Regions from separate parts of the Mesorhizobium sp. EU05-FHT14A09 genome, predicted to be linked through region 3. Evidence: predicted binding sites of a transcription regulator. Region 3 holds the regulator's gene; each other region holds the start of a gene.
The links. The regulator PhoB, encoded in region 3, activates phosphate uptake and scavenging genes when phosphate is short. The targets are predictions, from matches to a motif close to TGTCATNNANCTGTCAT.

Region 1: a site for PhoB is predicted at 1,755-1,771, ahead of AC3WTO_RS01905 (PhoX family protein). Genes of this name have one in related genera too.
Region 2: a site for PhoB is predicted at 1,812-1,828, ahead of AC3WTO_RS09250 (RNA degradosome polyphosphate kinase). Genes of this name have one in related genera too.

What each region holds. Positions count from the first base shown of each region.
Region 1 is NZ_JBYTDF010000001.1:432,934-436,210, reverse strand. It holds gene AC3WTO_RS01905 (PhoX family protein) at 1-1,691, opposite strand, end outside; gene AC3WTO_RS01900 (hypothetical protein) at 1,951-2,139, shown strand; gene AC3WTO_RS01895 (hypothetical protein) at 2,332-2,655, shown strand; gene AC3WTO_RS01890 (phosphatase PAP2 family protein) at 2,716-3,277, shown strand, end outside.
Region 2 is NZ_JBYTDF010000002.1:381,644-384,920, forward strand. It holds gene AC3WTO_RS09250 (RNA degradosome polyphosphate kinase) at 1-1,746, opposite strand, end outside; gene AC3WTO_RS09255 (zinc-finger domain-containing protein) at 1,892-2,137, shown strand; gene AC3WTO_RS09260 (FAD-dependent monooxygenase) at 2,157-3,277, shown strand, end outside.
Region 3 is NZ_JBYTDF010000003.1:642,531-645,807, forward strand. It holds gene pstB (phosphate ABC transporter ATP-binding protein PstB) at 1-630, shown strand, start outside; gene phoU (phosphate signaling complex protein PhoU) at 668-1,375, shown strand; gene phoB (phosphate regulon transcriptional regulator PhoB) at 1,395-2,084, shown strand; gene AC3WTO_RS14730 (ROK family protein) at 2,318-3,277, opposite strand, start outside.

The sequences.
Region 1 (3,277 bases), on a different contig from region 3:
GCGTTGTTGCCGTCGGTCGCCACCCACAACCGCCCGGTGGAATCGACGGCGCAGTTATCAGGCATGCCGAACCAGCCATTGGCCGTGGTCGCGGTCGAGAAAGAAGCGCCGACCTCGGCCACCGACGGATCGCCGCATTTCAGCAGCACTTCCCATCTGCCCTTGGTGGCGGCGAAGTCACCGCCTTCCTCGGCGATCTCGATCATATGGCCGAAGGCGTTCTTGGCGCGCGGGTTCGCGGCGTCAACCTGGTCGTCCTTGCGCTTGCTGTTGTTGGTCAGCATCACATAGACCTTGCCGTTGACGCCGTTGGGCTGGATGTCCTCGGGGCGGTCCATCTTGGTGGCGCCGAGCAGGTCAGCGGCGCGGCGCGTCTCGATCAACACATCGGCCTGGCTGCTGAAGCCGTTCTCGGCGGTCAGCGGGCCCTGGCCAAAGACGATCGGCAACCATTCGACACCGCCGTCTTCCGCGAACCTGGCGACGTGAAGCGTGCCTTCGTCGAGCAGATCCTTGCTGGCAGCCGGATTGGCGGGGTCGAACTTGCCGGCAGTGACGAATTTGTAGACGTAGTCGAAGCGCTCATCGTCGCCGAGATAGAAGACGACGCGACCATCCCTGGCGACGATCGATTCAGCTCCTTCGTGCTTGAAACGACCGAGCGCCGTACGCTTCTTCGGCGCCGAGTTGGGATCGGTGACGTCAACCTCGACGATCCAGCCGAAGCGGTTCGCCTCATTCGGCTCCTTGGCGAGGTCGAAGCGATCATAATGGGAGCCCCACTCATAGGAGCCTTCCGGGATGCCGAGACGCTTGTAATTCGCTGCTTCCCTGTGCCCTTCCGGCAAAGCCCCGGAGAAGTAGCCGTGGATGTTCTCCTCGGCCATCACATAGGTACCCCAAGGGGTGACGCCGCCCGCGCAGTTGTTGATCGTCCCAATGACTTTCGTGCCCGACGGATCGGCATTGGTCTTGACGCGGTCATGACCGGCCACAGGACCGGAGAGCGCCATTTCCGTGTTGGCGGTGACGCGGCGGTTCAGCTTGCCGTCACGCACCACCCGCCATTTGCCGCCTTCCTTGCGAATTTCGACGATCGTGCCGCCATGCGCAGTCATCTCGACATCGACCTGCTCCTTGGTCAGCGGCGCAAGCTCGAGTGCCTTCTTGCCATCCTTCTCCACCACCTTGACGATGCCTGGGAACATCAAATGCGGGTTGGTGTATTCGTGGTTGACCACCAGAAGACCGTGCTCGGCCGAGCCCTCCAGAGGGATATAGCCGACGAAATCGTTGTTGTAGCCGAACTGCTTTGCCTGAGCCTCGGCAGTCTGCTTGTTCGGATCGAAATCCGGCGCGTCGGCAAACAGCGGATCACCCCAGCGCAGGAGCACATCGGCATCGTAGCCGGTGGCGACGTGGTGCTTGTCGTCGATGCCGGCTTCGACCTCGTCAAAGCTGAAGGCCGAGCCGCCTTCAGCCGCGCGTGCCTCATCTGCGCTGGTCAGAGCGAGTGGGCTGACGGTGACCGCTATGGCCGAAACTGCAAGCGAGCCCTTGAGAAAACCGCGGCGTGAAAAGCGTGCGGCGATGATCTCGCCCATGGTGCGATTGTCTGTCGGGTTGATCGCCGGACCGTCATTCTCTTCTAGCAGGCTGGTGCGGAAGCGGATGTCTTTATGGTCCGACATGGCTGACCTCTGGCTGTTGGTGCTGGCTGGGCTGCGTGTCAGCCCCTTGCGTAGCGGTCGGGCTTAACAGTTTCGTGACGCAGGGCGCGTCCATTTCGGCTTCTTCTCCTGGTCGCCGGCACCGTAACCCGATGCGCCGGATCACGCCTAAAGCCAGGGAATGCAGCAAGTTTGAATCAAATGCCTGTTCGGGAATTTCCGTTCCCGCAACCGAATCGCTCCATGCTTTCTCTCGTGGTGGGCAACAAACGGAGTACCGATGAACAGTGATTTTGCCGCCGCGCGCCTGCATCTTGAGCGGGCAACCCACTACCTGCGCGGCAACGACCAGACCAGCACGAAAGCCTGCGAGGCGCTCGACATCCTGATCGAGGCCATCGTCACCGCCCAGCACACGAAGCCGAAGGGCCAGGTGATCGAGTTTCCGAAGACGGTTCAGTTGCGCTAGGGCATTTCCGGCGAAAACAGGATCGCCTTCAATGCTTTATCTCCTTGTTTTGCACAATTCCGGGCGCAAAACCGCTGCGAACTTTTGCTGGAATTGCGCTAGGCTCAGGCTCTCCACTTGACCGTCGCTTGCCGTTGGGAAACAAGCTTGCCCAGCGGGGCTGGGTGGAGGCAATCGGTGAACATAGTCGGCATGGCGCAGCTCGGTGTCTCCACCGTGATTTTCCTGCTTGCCGCCACGGCAGCCAAACATTGGGCGCTGGCACCGAGCCTCGGCAAGATCGTCATCACCCTGGCACTTTATACACTCGGCAATCTGATCATGCTGAAGCTGATCCGTGATTTCGGCATGTCGATTTCACTCAGCCTCTCGGCGGTCATCCAACTGGTGGCGGTGAATGCCGTTGCCCTGGCCTTCTTCGGCGAGAAGTTGACGGCCATTCAGGCGGTCGGTGTCGCGCTGGCCATCGTTGCCGTCGCGCTCGTCACGCTGGGGCCTTATTTGCAAGGCCGATGACAGCCGTGCCGGGAAAGATTAAGCCGGCATTCTTCGACAGACGGCATTGCGGCAGGATTGATGCGAAAGACCATTTCGACACTCTACGACCGGATTGAATTCCCTGTTCTGCTGGCCGGCATCATCGTGGCCGGCGGCCTCTGGGGGTTCGTCGAGTTGATGGAGGTCGCGCGCGACTCGGCGCCCCACAGCTTCGACACACAGATCCTGCTTGCTTTCCGCGAGGCTGGCGATCCGAGCAATCCGATCGGCTCGCCGCGCTTCGAAGGCGCGGTACGCGACATCACCGCGCTCGGCAGCGCTGCCGTGCTGACGCTGATCACCGCTGCAACCATCATCTATTTCCTGCTCATCCGGCGCTGGACGACAGCGCTGTTCGTGCTGGTGGCGGTCGGCGGCGGCCAGATCCTGTCGACCCTGCTCAAATTCGGTATCGACCGGCCTCGCCCGGATCTGGTGCCCAGGCTCGCGGTGGAAACCTCGCTTTCCTTCCCCTCCGGACATGCCATGCTCTCGGCCGTGACCTATCTCACGCTCGGTACGCTGGCCGCGCGTTTCCTGCCCGGCCATGTCACCAAGATCTATATCTTCGTGCTTGCGGTGCTGCTGACGCTGATGGTCG
Region 2 (3,277 bases), on a different contig from region 3:
GCAGCAGATGCCGCGCACGACGAGGTCAATTTCGACCCCGGCGCGACTGGCATCGTAGAGCGCGTCGATGATGGTCGGGTCGACCAGCGAGTTCATCTTCATCCAGATGCGCGCCGGCTTGCCGTTGTGCGCATGTTCGATCTCTTCCTTGATATGGTCGAGGATGCGGCTGCGCAGTGTGTAGGGAGACAACGCCAGGCGCATCTCGCCGGTCGGTTCGGCGTAGCCGGTGATGAAGTTGAAGATCTGCGCCACGTCGCGCGCAATGTGTGCGTCGGTCGTGAAGAAGGACAGATCGGTGTAGATGCGCGCAGTGATCGGGTGATAGTTGCCGGTGCCGAGATGCACGTAGTTGCGCAGCCGTCCGTCTTCGCGCCGAACCACCAGCGACATCTTGGCATGTGTCTTCAATTCCAGGAACCCGAACACGACCTGCACGCCGGCGCGCTCGAGGTCGCGCGCCCAGCGAATGTTAGCCTCTTCGTCGAAACGCGCCTTCAGCTCGACCAGCGCGGTGACTGACTTGCCGGCCTCGGCCGCATCCGCCAGCGCCCGCACGATCGGGCTGTCATTCGAGGTGCGATAAAGCGTCTGCTTGATGGCGACGACTTCCGGATCGGCTGCCGCCTGGCGCAGGAACTGCACCACGACGTCGAAGGATTCGTATGGATGATGGACGACGATGTCCTTCTCGCGGATCGCCGCGAAACAGTCGCCGCCGTGCTCGCGGATACGTTCCGGAAAGCGTGGATTGTAGGGCACGAACTTCAGGTCGTCGCGTGCGACCGAGACGATCTCGGAAATCTGGCTGAGAGCCAGCGGTCCGGTCAAAACACTGATGCGGCTCGACGAAACGCCGAGCTCACCGGCGACGAATTCGCGCAATTCCCCAGGCATCGAATTGTCGAACTCGATGCGGATCACCGAACCGCGGCGGCGGCGTTTCAGCGCCGTCTCAAACAGCCGCACCAGATCTTCGGACTCTTCCTCGACCTCGATATCGCTGTCGCGAATGATCCGGAACGTGCCGGAGCCGGTGACCTCATAGCCCGGGAAAAGCTTGCCGATGTAGAGGCCGACCACCGCCTCCAGCGGAATGAAACGCACATGTCCCTTGCGATCCGGCAGGCGGATGTAGCGCTTCAGGGCCTGCGGCAGGCGTAGCAGCGCGCTCATCGTCTCGCCGTTCTTGCGATGCCGTAGCTGCAACGCGATCGAAAACCCGAGGTTGGGGATGAACGGGAACGGGTGCGCCGGGTCGATCGACAGCGGCGTCAGCACCGGGAAGACCTGTTCCTGGAAATGCTCTTCCAGCCAAACCCGCTCTTCCTTGGTCAGCCCGTCGCCGGCGACCGTCTCGATGCCTTCCTTGTTGAGCAGCGTCATCAGCGCCGACAGGCTCTTCTGCTGATCTTCCTGCAGGCGCTCCACTTCGCGCAGCAACTGCTCGAGCTGTTGTTCCGGCGTGCGCCCGTCCGGACTTTTCAGCACGATGCCTTCGCGCACCTGTCCGGCAAGGCCGGCGACGCGCACCATGAAGAACTCGTCCAGATTGGCGGCGGAGATCGACAGGAAGCGGACGCGTTCGAGCGGCGGATGGTTCGCATTGAGCGATTCCTCCAGCACACGACGGTTGAATTGCAGCCAGGAAAACTCGCGATTGACGAAGCGATCGGGGTTACCGCCGTCGACGCTTGCCGTTTCGACATTGATGAAATCAGCCTGGACCGGCTTGAGCTCGTTCATGTCCGCCTTTCTCTCCAGCGAGTCACACCGGTTAACCGGCTCAATTTATCCTGTGACAGGGTTTTGCGACAGTTTCATTTCATCGAACTTGCAAAGAACACAGATATGCTTCAAACGCATGTCGTACGCGCTGAAGGAGACGATGATGGCCGGCGGTTCCATTCCCCATTTCCAGAACGATGCGGGTCACCCGGCAATCGAGATCGGCGTGCGTGAATTCATGTGCGTCGGCGCCAACCCGCCCTTCGATCACCCGCATGTCTTCCTTGACCTCGGCAGTGACGACGAGAAGGTCTGCCCTTACTGCTCGACTCTTTATCGCTATTCGGCGAAGCTGAAGGCGACCGAAACGGTTCCGGCCGGCTGCCTCTACCTCGATCGCGCCGCCTGATCTTTCCAATTACCACACCATGACGACGGATGCGCGGTCCCGACCAGTCGTGATCGCCGGCGGCGGTATCGCCGGCCTGACCGCTGCCCTTGCCTTTGCCCGGCGCGGCTTCGCGGTTGAGGTCTGCGAGCAGGCACCTCGCCTCGAAACTATCGGCGCCGGCATCCAGCTTTCCCCGAACGCGACGCGCATCCTGGGGAGCCTCGGCGTGCTGGAGCCACTGTTGCCCGTGGCCGTGAAGCCCGACGCCGTCGTGCTCAAGGATGCGGCCAGTTTGAAAGAACGCGCACGCGTGCCGCTCGGCGCCTTTGCCGAACGACGCTGGTTCGCACCTTATCTCACGGCCCACCGTGCCGACGTACAGGCGGCCCTGGTCGCGAAAGTAGCCGAGACGCCGAACATCCGGCTGACCACAGGCGCGACACTCAAGGATATCGGCATTTTCCCCGAGGGCGTCATCGGCACCTTCGAACATGACGGTACGCAAGCGCAGCCTCCTTGCTCGCTTCTGGTCGGTGCAGATGGCGTCTGGTCAATGGTCAGGCAACTGCCCGGCCTTGCCGGCAGGAGCCGCTTCACCGGCGAACTTGCCTGGCGCGTCACCATTGCCGCGGACAGCCCGGCGGGCGAAGTCTTTGCCTCCATCGGTGCCGCAGGCTGCGTCACCGCCTTCCTGCATTCCGGCTTTCATCTCATTGCCTATCCGGTCAGCGCGGGTGCAGCGATCAACCTCGTGGCCTTCACCAAAGGCGAGCGTATCGCCGAAGGCTGGTCCGGCCATGCCGATCCGGCAATTCTGAACGATGCACTCAAGGGGGCCGCCCCTGCCCTCGTAAGGCTGGTCGCGGAGGCCAGTCGTTGGTTGGCCTGGCCGCTGCATGCCGTCGACCAGAGACCGTCATGGACGTTGCCGCAAGGCGTTGCCCTGATTGGCGATGCGGCACACGCCATGACGCCGTTTGCCGCGCAGGGCGCCGGCATGGCGATCGAGGATGCCGCCACGCTTGCGGCTTGCATCGCGGAATCCCCGGCCGGCATCGCTCAGGCGCTGACGAACTGGCAGCAACAGCGCAAGCCGCGGGTGGCCAAGGTGGCGCGACGCGGCGCGTTCAATCACCTTGCCTGGCATGCCGCAGGACC
Region 3 (3,277 bases):
TCAACTTTCCTGCGCTGCCTCAACCGCATGAACGATACGATCGACGCGGCCAAGGTTGGTGGCAAGATCACGCTCGACAGCGAAGACATCTACGATCCGAAAATCGATGTGGTGGAGCTGCGTGCCCGCGTCGGCATGGTGTTCCAGAAGCCCAATCCATTCCCGAAGTCGATCTATGAGAACGTCGCCTACGGGCCGCGTATCCATGGCCTTGCCAAGAACAAGGCGGATATGGATCGCATCGTGGAGTCCAGCCTGCAGAAAGCGGCGATCTGGAACGAGGTGAAGGATCGCCTCGCTGAGCCCGGCACCGGCCTTTCCGGTGGCCAGCAGCAGCGCCTATGCATCGCGCGTGCCATCGCAGTGTCGCCGGAAGTCATCCTGATGGACGAGCCGTGCTCGGCGCTCGATCCGATCGCGACCGCGAAGGTCGAGGAACTGATCGACGAACTGCGCCAGAACTATACGATCGTCATCGTGACGCACTCGATGCAGCAGGCCGCTCGCGTCTCGCAGCGCACGGCGATGTTCCATCTCGGCTATCTGGTCGAAGAGGGCGCTACCGACAAGATGTTCACCAACCCCGACGACAAGCGCACGCAGGACTACATCACCGGCCGCTTCGGCTGAGTGAGCGATTGCTGCCGAGGAAAAAAGGACACAAGATATGGGCGAACATACCGTTGCGTCGTTCGACGAAGAGCTCGGACAGATCAGCAGGCTCATCAGCGACATGGGTGAATTGGCCAGTTCGATGGTTGAAAGCTCCACCAAGGCGCTGCTCAAGTCAGACAATGGACTTGCCCAACGTGTCGTCTCGGACGACGCGATCATGGACGCGCGCCAGCGTGAGCTGGACAGCAAGGCGATCACGCTGATCGCCAAGCGCCAGCCCATGGCACAGGATCTGCGCGCCGTGGTCGGCGCCATCCGCATGGCAGGGGACCTGGAGCGCATCGGCGATCTGGCCAAGAACATTGCCAAACGTGTCGGAGCGGTCGGGCAGGGCGCCACGCCGCGCGATCTTTCGCATTCGATCGATTCCATGGCGCATCTGGTGCTCAACCAGGTAGACGGCGTCGTGGAGAAATATGCGGCGAAAGACGCAGAGGGTCTCGCCCAGCTGAGAGCAGACGATGAGAAGATCGATGTCAAATATACGTCGGTCTTTCGCGAACTGCTGACCTATATGATGGAAGATCCCCGCAACATCACGGCCTGCACGCATCTGCTGTTTTGCGCCAAGAACCTCGAGCGTATCGGCGACCACGTCACCAATATCGCCGAAAACGCCTTCTACGTGCTGACGGGCGAGCAGTTGCCGCCCAATAGGCCGAAGCTCGACGAGACGGCTGCCGCCGTTCCGGCGGCCTGATCACAGGACGGACGGCAAGATGATCGCGCCGCGCGTCATGGTGGTAGAGGACGAGGAGCCGCTGGGCGTTCTCCTCCGCTACAATCTGGAATCCGAGGGCTACCAGGTCGAAGTGGTCGCCAGAGGTGACGAAGCCGAAATCCGGCTTCAGGAAAACGTACCGGATCTGCTGGTGCTCGACTGGATGGTGCCGGCGGTCTCCGGCATCGAACTCTGTCGTCGGCTGCGCATGCGGCCGGAAACCGAGCGTCTGCCGGTCATCATGCTGACGGCGCGCGGCGAGGAGAGTGACCGTGTGCGCGGCCTCTCCACCGGTGCGGACGACTATCTGGTCAAGCCGTTCTCGATGCCGGAGTTCATGGCACGCGTGAAGGCGCTGCTGCGCCGGGCGAAGCCGGAGGTGCTGTCTTCCGTGCTCAAGGTCGGCGACATCGTGCTCGACCGCGAGTCGCACCGGGTGTATCGCAAGAAGAGCGAGATCCGCCTCGGGCCGACGGAGTTCCGGCTGCTGGAATTCATGATGCGTCACCCCGGCCGGGTCTTCTCGCGCAGCCAGCTGCTCGACAATGTCTGGGGCGAGACGATCTACATCGATGAACGCACGGTGGACGTACATGTCGGTCGCCTGCGCAAGGCGGTCAACAACGGCCGCATGCCGGATGTGATCCGTACCATCCGCGGCTCGGGCTATGCCATCCGCGAGGATTAGCGCATGACCCCGAAAGTCGGAATCGATTTTCGGAAAGGCAGGGTGGCATGCGCCGGCCGTCATGCGCCGGACAAAAGAGTTGGAGCGTCCTTTGTGCGTCCACTAGGACGCGCGGCGCTTTAGAGCGTTTCTGTTTTTACGGAAGCGCTGAAACGCTCTAATTCTTTGTTTTTGCGCAATTCCGGACGGAAAACCGCTACACACTTTTCCTGGAATTGCTTTAACCGGCGGGCTCAGGCTTCCACAAGCTGAGGCGCCGAAGCTGTCGGGCCACCAAGCGCGAAGATCTCCTGATCAATGAAGGTCAACGCGCGCATGGCGCAGCCTTCGCGGATCAGCATCTGCTCGTTCGGCTCGATGTTGAACACGATCGAATTCGAATGCTGTCCGCCGGCAGTCTGAGCAATTGCGCGCCGCAGGGCCGGCTCAATCAGGTCGAAAGCTGTCGCCCCGATACCGACAAAGGTCACAGGTGCCGGATCGATGACGGCGAAAAGCGAACCGAGGCTATAGCCGAGAGCCGTGCCTGCCCGTTCATAGGCTTCGCGTTCCGGACCATCGCCCGCCCGCGCTTTTTCAGCCAGCATCCGCATTTCGTCGTCGGGAATATCCGCGGCAGGTTCGGTGTTCTCGTCCAGTCCCCGGGCGTTTCGCCAGATCGCGTAGTTGCCGGCATAGGCTTCGACGCAGCCATGGCGACCGCAGCGACACAATGCGCCATTCGGCCGGTGGATCATGTGTCCGAACTCGCCGCCGGACGACTGGGTGCCGATGAACAATTCGCCATTGAGCACGATGCCCATGCCGATACCGTGCGAAAGCACAACGGCAATGAAGTCGTCGCGGTAACGGTCCGTGCCGCGCCAGCGAAGAGCGACAGCCATCATGTTGCAGTCATTCTCGACGATAACAGGAATGCCGAAAGCGTTTTCCAGGATATCGGCGAAAGGAATCTCTCCATGTGGGGTGATCGGCGTCCACAACATGGTGCGCGCGTGTGAATCCGCCGTACCTTGAACGGCAAAGGCGATGCGCAGCACCTGATGGTTCTTAAGACTCTGGTCGTCGAGCCGCCGCCTGACGATTTCGACGCACTCGCCGATCAGCGCCTCTCGCGGCAGAGACAGAGTGTCCAGACGGCGTGTTTCCTCGGCCAGCACCTTGCCGGAATAGTCGACGGCTGCCGCCGTCAC